DNA from 3 places in the Streptomyces sp. CA-106110 genome. Region 2 is predicted to be linked to each of the others. Evidence: riboswitches for the same ligand, from Rfam matches in the RefSeq annotation. Region 2 holds a riboswitch; each other region holds the start of a gene.

Region 1 (2,257 bases), 1.2 Mb from region 2:
CGAGTGGTCGGGCCGGATCGTCAGCACGCACGCCCCGGACATCATGCGCGACCTGGCCCGGCACTTCGGCGCCGGCCGCGATGCGCTGTACCCGCAGGGCGCCGACGCGGAGCTCGAGGGTGTGCGCCGCCTGTGCGAGCAGGGCCTCGAGGCGGCCGCACAGCGCGCCGGTCGCGCCGACGCCGGTGCGGAGGAGCGGGCCGCCGCGCTCACCTCGCTGCTGTGCACCCTGCGGGCGCTGGAGGGCCGGCTGGAACGTCAGGAATACGTGCTGGGCGATCAACTCACCGCCGCCGACGTTGAGTTGTGGGTGAGCCTGGTGCAACTGGACACCGTGCACCGCTGGCACCTGGACGCAGGTGCGGTGCACCGCATCGCCGGCCACCCGCATCTGTGGGCCTATGCCCGCCGGCTGGCCGCCCGTCCGGCCTTCGGCCCGCACCTCGACCTCGACGGCATCGCCCGCCGGCACCACGCGCGCTGTCGTGGTCTCGAGGCCGCGGGGGCGGCGGTGCAGATCCTCGACTGGGCCGCGTACGTGCCCGACAGCGCACCGGTACGGGCCAGTTGACGGTGTGTCCGTCCGTAGGCCGATGTATCACCTGATGGACGCACATTGACATCGGTTCCGGGGCCTGACTTACTTACGGCTCAGAACGGTCATGAGCGTCAGCGACAAGCCCTGGCTTGCTGACCGGCAACCCTCGCGCCGCGGTGGGGTGCCCCAGGTGACGACCGGACCGGGATGACGTTTCGGTAAGCGCGAGGCCCAAGGGGCCAGGACAGCGACAGGTGGCGGACATGTACGCAGCTTCCAGGACGGCCGCACGCCGTCCTCAGTGCTGCGTACAGCCGCACGCACAGTTGCTCGTCGCCAACCGGGCCGTCGACCTTCTGCGCGTCAGCAGCGCACTGTGTACCGCACCGGGCCGCGCCCGCTGTCGGGGCTGACGACTTCCACCAGCCCCGCCTCCGTGACGAACACCGCTTGAGCGGTGTGCCGTTGTCCGCCCACCCCCCGGTTCCGTGCGACCCCGTGCGCTGCCCCGCTCCGCAGAGCGATCCCCGCCCTGCCGGCCTGTCGTGGCCACGCACCGCCGCCGCGGTCCCCGGGTGTCCGACTTGCCGGAGCCCTCCATGACTGAACCCCCAGGCACAGCCGTGTCCGTCGACGCCCTGCCGATGGCCGAAGCCACCGCCGACGCCACGCCCACCGCTCCAGCCCACCCGGTCCGCGACCCCTCGCCGGACGCTTCCGGCCGACCGCTCACCGCCCAGCAGGTACAGCCCCTGCGCCGCCCCGGCCGCTGGATCGCCACGGCCGTGGTGCTGGTCGTGGTGGCCCAGTTCGTCCACGGCCTGGTCTCGAACCCCTTCTACCAGTGGGACCGGTTCGCCTACTGGTTCCTGCGCCCCACCATCGTCGACGGACTGCTGATCACTCTCGAAGTCGCCGCGCTCAGCGCCGTGGCCGGCCTGCTCGGCGGGATCGTCCTGGCGCTCGCGCGGCTCTCCCGGAGCCCCGTGCTGCGCGCCGTCAGCTGGACCTACGTATGGGCGTTGCGGTCCGTACCCCTGATCGTCGTGCTGATCTTCCTGTACAACTTCAGCGCGCTGTACCGGACGCTGAGCATCGGGGTGCCCTTCGGCCCTGCCTTCCTCACCTTCGACGAGTCCAGGCTGGCCACCGACATGGCCGTCGCCGTGGTCGGCCTGAGCCTCAACGAGGCCGCGTACGCGGCGGAGGTCGTCCGGGGCGGCATCCTCTCCGTCGACCAGGGCCAGCACGAAGCCGCCGCCGCCCTCGGCCTGCCCAGGGGCCACCAGTTCAGGAAAATCGTCTTCCCGCAGGCCCTCAGGTCCATCACCCCGAACTACGTCAACCAGCTGATCGGGCTGATCAAGAGCACCTCGCTGGTGTTCTACGTCTCGCTGCTCGATCTGTTCGGCTCGGCGCAGACCATGGGCAGTACCTACCCCGGCGACATCGTGCCGCTGCTGCTGGTCGTCACCGTCTGGTACCTGATCCTCACGAGCATCGTGTCCGTCGTCCAGTTCTACGTCGAGCGGCACTACGCCCGGGGCGCCACCCGCACCCTGCCGCCGACCCCGTTGCAGAGGCTCCGCACCGGTCTGCGTGAGCTGCGGGAACGTGCGCGCAGAGAGGCCGCCGTATGACCACCCAGACGCTCGAGACGCACTCCGCCGCGGTCGAGGTGCACGATGTGCACAAGTGGTACGGCGCCCACCGGGTGCT
Region 2 (2,257 bases):
CCAGCGGGTGGGCGCAGAAGAGGCCGTCGCGGACGCCGATGCCGTACTCCGCGGAGAGCGCGGCGGCGAAGTGGGAGCTGTTCCAGCCCTCGACGACGAAGGAGATGACCCCGACGCGGGGCGAGTCGTCGCCGAAGAGGGAGAGCACCTTGACCTCCGGGACCCCGGCCAGCCCTTCCCGGACCTTCCCGATCAGGTACTGCTCACGGGCGACGAGGGCGTCGAAACCGGCCTCGGTGAGGGCCTTGCAGGCCGAGGCGATGGAGTAGGCGCCGATGACATTGGGCGAGCCCGCCTCGTGCCGTGCGGCGCTCTCATGCCACTCCACGTCCACTCCCCCGTCGGTGCGCCGGGTGACCTTGCGGCTGGCGCCTCCGCCCGCGAGGTAGGGCTCGGCCGCGCGCAGCCAGTCGGCGCGGCCGGCCAGGACTCCGGAACCGAACGGCGCGTACAGCTTGTGCCCGGAGAACGCGATCCAGTCGACGTCCAGGTCCTTGACCGACACCGGGTGGTGCGGGGCCAGCTGGGCGGCGTCCAGCACGATACGGGCGCCGTGCGCATGGGCGGCCGCCGCGAGCTCGCGCACCGGCCACAGCTCGCCGGTGACGTTCGAGGCGCCGGTGACACAGACCAGGGCCGGGCCGTGGGGATCGCGGTCCGCGAGGGCGCGCTCCAGGGTCGCGACGGCCTGCTGCGGAGTGCGCGGGGCGTCCAGGCAGGTGACACGCGCACCCCGCCAGGGCAGCAGGGAGGCGTGGTGTTCCGTCTCGAAGACGAAGACCTGGCAGTCGGCCGGAAGGGTGGCGGCGAGGAGGTTGAGCGAGTCGGTGGTGGACCGGGTGAAGATCACCTCGTCCTCTTCGCGGCAGTCGAGGAACGCGGCGACGGTCCGGCGGGCGTTCTCGAACAGGTCGGTGGACAGCTGCGAGAGGTACCCGGCACCGCGGTGGACGCTGCCGTAGTACGGGGCGTAGGCCGCCACGTCGTCCCAGACACGCTGGAGTGCCGGGGCGCTGGCCGCGTAGTCGAGCGCGGCGTAGGTGACCTCTCCGCCCGTGACGAGCGGGACAGTGACATCCCGGCCCAGAACGGGCAGCGGGGCACAAACGGACGGGTCGGCGGCAAGGGTGGAGACGGACATGGGTGCACTCCCGTGTAAGCAGGTGGGATCGCCGTGCCGGACGGCGCGCACGACGGCGCACGGCTGCGTCAGCGGCACGGGAAAAGGTGAAAAGGGGTGAAAGGGGATGCGGAGGCGGGGCTCTGCGGCCCTATCGCATTCGCTTGCTCACGGAAGGCTCCCTCGAACGACCAGGACCCCTGGTGACGCGAGGGGTCCGCGCTTGCCGCAGACCTCGCTGCCCACGGCCTGGTCCTCACCCGGGGCACCCCGCCACGGACGGAGGGTTGCCGGACAGCCGGCCGGGGCCGAATGGCTGTCGCTCATGACCTGCACAGGACGCTACGGGACGTGATCGCCCAGCCGCAACTTCTGTCCGGATGCCGGGATGCACACAGGGTTGCGAAGGGCCGGTAGGGAGAGGGGGCCGCGCGCACGGCTGTGGAGGCCGGGGACGCGCGCACGGCTGCGGAAGCCGGACCGCAGACCGCGACCCACGCACCGCCACGAAGGCCGGACCGCAGACCGCGACCTACACACGGCCACGAAGACCGCACCGGAGACGGGGACGCGAACACGGCCAGGAAGGTCGGACCGCAGACCGCGATCCACACACGCCTACGACGGCCGGACGGCAGACCACGACCTACGCACGGCCACGACAGTCGGACCGCCGACAGCGACCCGCACACCACCACCAAGGCCGCACCGGAGACGGGGACGCGCGCGGTTACAAAGGCCGATTCGCAGACCGCGACCCGCACGCCGCCACGAAGGCCCATCCACAGCCGGGGATGCGCGCACGGCCGCGAAGGCGCCGGAGTGCCGGATGGCCGGCCCGCCGAGCCGGAGATGCCTGGTGGGCCCCACCGGCCCTGAGCCGGTGGGGCACCCCTGTCAGACACACCCGGAACAGCTTGGAGCGGAGCCGAGGAGCCCGCGCCCCGGGCCCCGCGGGCATCAGGCGTGGGTCGCCGCCACCCAGTGGTCCAGCGTCCGCTTGGCGGCCCCTGAGTCGATGGACTCCACGGCCTTCTCCATCCCGGCCCGGATCTGCTCCGCCAGCGACCCGGAACCCGGCTCCAGCGCCACCAGCGCCGCCGCCGAGTTCAGCAGTACAGCGTCCCGTACCGGGCC
Region 3 (2,257 bases), 1.9 Mb from region 2:
GCTCATGGGGTGTGACCTCCGGTGGGGTACGGCCGGCGGGACGGGCGCTCAGACGAGCCCGGCCGCGCGGAAGGAGTCCAGGTTCGGGCGGATCGTGGCGGTGAGCCCGGTGCCGGCCACCGCGTCCAGCGTCTTGAGACCGTCGCCGGTGTTGAGGACGACCGTCGTCTTCGCCGGATCGAGGACACCGCTCTCGATGAGCTTGCGCGTGACACCGACGGTCACGCCACCGGCCGTCTCGGCGAAGATGCCCTCCGTACGGGCGAGCAGCTTGATGGCATCGACGATCTGATCATCCGTCACGTCCTCCACCGCACCGCCCGTGCGGCGCGCGATGTCGAGGACGTACGGGCCGTCGGCCGGGTTGCCGATGGCCAGCGACTTGGCGATCGTCTTCGGCTTCTGCGGCCGTACGACGTCCTGGCCCGCCTTGAAGGCGACCGACACCGGCGAGCAGCCCTCTGCCTGCGCACCGAAGATCTTGTAGGGCGTGTCCTCCACGAGCCCCAGCTTGATCAGTTCCTGCAGCCCCTTGTCGATCTTCGTCAGCTGCGAGCCGGAGGCGATCGGGACCACGATCTGGTCGGGCAGCCGCCAGCCGAGCTGCTCGGCGATCTCGTACGCCAGGGTCTTGGACCCCTCCGCGTAGTACGGACGGAGGTTGACGTTGACGAAGCCCCAGCCCTCGCCGGCCGGGTCGCCGATCAGCTCGGAGCAGAAGCGGTTCACGTCGTCGTAGTTGCCCTCGATGCCGACGAGGTCGCCGCCGTAGATCGCGGCCATGACGATCTTGCCCTGCTCCAGGTCGTGCGGGATGAAGACGCAGGAGCGGAAGCCGGCACGGGCCGCCGCGGCGCCGACCGCGCCCGCGAGGTTGCCGGTCGAGGAGCAGGAGAGCGTGGTGAAGCCGAAGGCGCGCGCCGCCTCCAGCGCCTGGGCGACCACACGGTCCTTGAAGGAGTGCGTGGGGTTGCCGGAGTCGTCCTTCACATACAACCCGCCGGTGACGCCCAACTCGCGCGCCAGGTTGTCCGCCTTGACGAGCTTGGTCCAGCCCGGGTTGAGGTTCGGCTTGCCGGCGACGTCCGCCGGGACCGGCAGCAGCGGCGCGTAACGCCAGATGTTGGCGGGGCCGGCCTCGATGCGCTTACGCAGTTCCTCGGTGTCGTAGCCCGAGAAGTCGTACGCGATCTCCAGCGGGCCGAAACACTCCTCGCAGGCGAAGACCGGGCCGAGGGGCACCCGGTGGCCGCACTCACGACACGAGAGAGCCGCGGCGGGACCGAGATTCACGGAGTCGGTGGTGCTTGCAACTGTCTGCACAGCCATGTCAGGCGAGGCCCTTTCTCCTCATCTTCCTCACGACGCATCTCGCCGTGAGACGGATTTGGCACCTTCCCTAGTCGGGAGCCTCGCGAAGACGATCAGGAGCGATCTACGAGAACCGACTGGAGGGTTGCCGGGGCTTCATCGGGCCGTGTCCCTCTGCCCCTCTGGATGAGCGGTATGCGGTTGTTTCACCGTGGTGAGCGACGGCGACCCCCGACATGCGATGGTCACCGGCGTTGTTCAAGACTGTAACCGAAGGCCAGGACAGTTGAGAGAGTCGTCCGAACCGCGAGATGGACGGATCACCACCCGCACCCCATGCGAGTCCCACTCGGGGATCACTTCCGATCTCTTCTGCCGACCACCGCCGTACGAACGTGAGGAGCCGCAGACTGTGCTGGAAGAAGTAGAGCGCTGGCTGAGCACCCGCTCCTGGTCCGTCGCCGATCGCCCGCTCCACCAGATCCTGGCCGCGAAACGCTCGTCCGGCTCAACGGTCAGTGTGGTGCTGCCCGCGCTCAACGAGGAGGAGACGGTCGGCGACATCGTCGCCGCCATCCGCCACGACCTCATGCAGAAGGTCCCGCTCGTCGACGAGATCGTCGTCGTCGACTCGGGCTCCACCGACCGCACCTCCGAGGTCGCCGCGGCGGCCTGCGCGAAGGTGGTGCACCGCGACGCGATCCTGCCGCGGATCCCGGCCGTGCCCGGCAAGGGCGAGGTGCTGTGGCGGTCCCTGCTCGTCACCCGTGGCGACATCGTCTGCTTCATCGACGCGGACCTGAGGGAGTTCTCCTCGGAGTTCGTCTCCGGAATCGTGGGCCCGCTGCTCACCGACCCCGGCGTGGACCTGGTGAAGGCGATGTACGACCGGCCGCTCGGCGCCACGGCCGGCCAGGGCGGACGTGTCACGGAGATGATGGCCCGC

What was found. Region 2 has a riboswitch for S-adenosylmethionine ahead of ACQEXA_RS39620 (aminotransferase class V-fold PLP-dependent enzyme). Riboswitches for the same ligand answer to the same signal wherever they lie in the genome.
Region 1: linked by a shared signal. The riboswitch ahead of ACQEXA_RS45240 (amino acid ABC transporter permease) and the one ahead of ACQEXA_RS39620 (aminotransferase class V-fold PLP-dependent enzyme) in region 2 are both predicted to bind S-adenosylmethionine.
Region 3: linked by a shared signal. The riboswitch ahead of thrC (threonine synthase) and the one ahead of ACQEXA_RS39620 (aminotransferase class V-fold PLP-dependent enzyme) in region 2 are both predicted to bind S-adenosylmethionine.

The regions. Positions count from the first base shown of each region.
Region 1 is NZ_JBNJNB010000001.1:9,792,313-9,794,569, forward strand. Features, by position in the region: gene ACQEXA_RS45235 (glutathione S-transferase C-terminal domain-containing protein) at 1-571, shown strand, start outside; SAM riboswitch class IV at 659-769, shown strand; gene ACQEXA_RS45240 (amino acid ABC transporter permease) at 1,138-2,178, shown strand; gene ACQEXA_RS45245 (amino acid ABC transporter ATP-binding protein) at 2,175-2,257, shown strand, end outside.
Region 2 is NZ_JBNJNB010000001.1:8,586,238-8,588,494, reverse strand. Features, by position in the region: gene ACQEXA_RS39620 (aminotransferase class V-fold PLP-dependent enzyme) at 1-1,141, opposite strand, end outside; SAM riboswitch class IV at 1,335-1,451, opposite strand; gene trpD (anthranilate phosphoribosyltransferase) at 2,081-2,257, opposite strand, start outside.
Region 3 is NZ_JBNJNB010000001.1:6,698,838-6,701,094, reverse strand. Features, by position in the region: gene ACQEXA_RS30935 (MoaD/ThiS family protein) at 1-6, opposite strand, end outside; gene thrC (threonine synthase) at 49-1,329, opposite strand; SAM riboswitch class I at 1,348-1,504, opposite strand; gene ACQEXA_RS30925 (glucosyl-3-phosphoglycerate synthase) at 1,724-2,257, shown strand, end outside.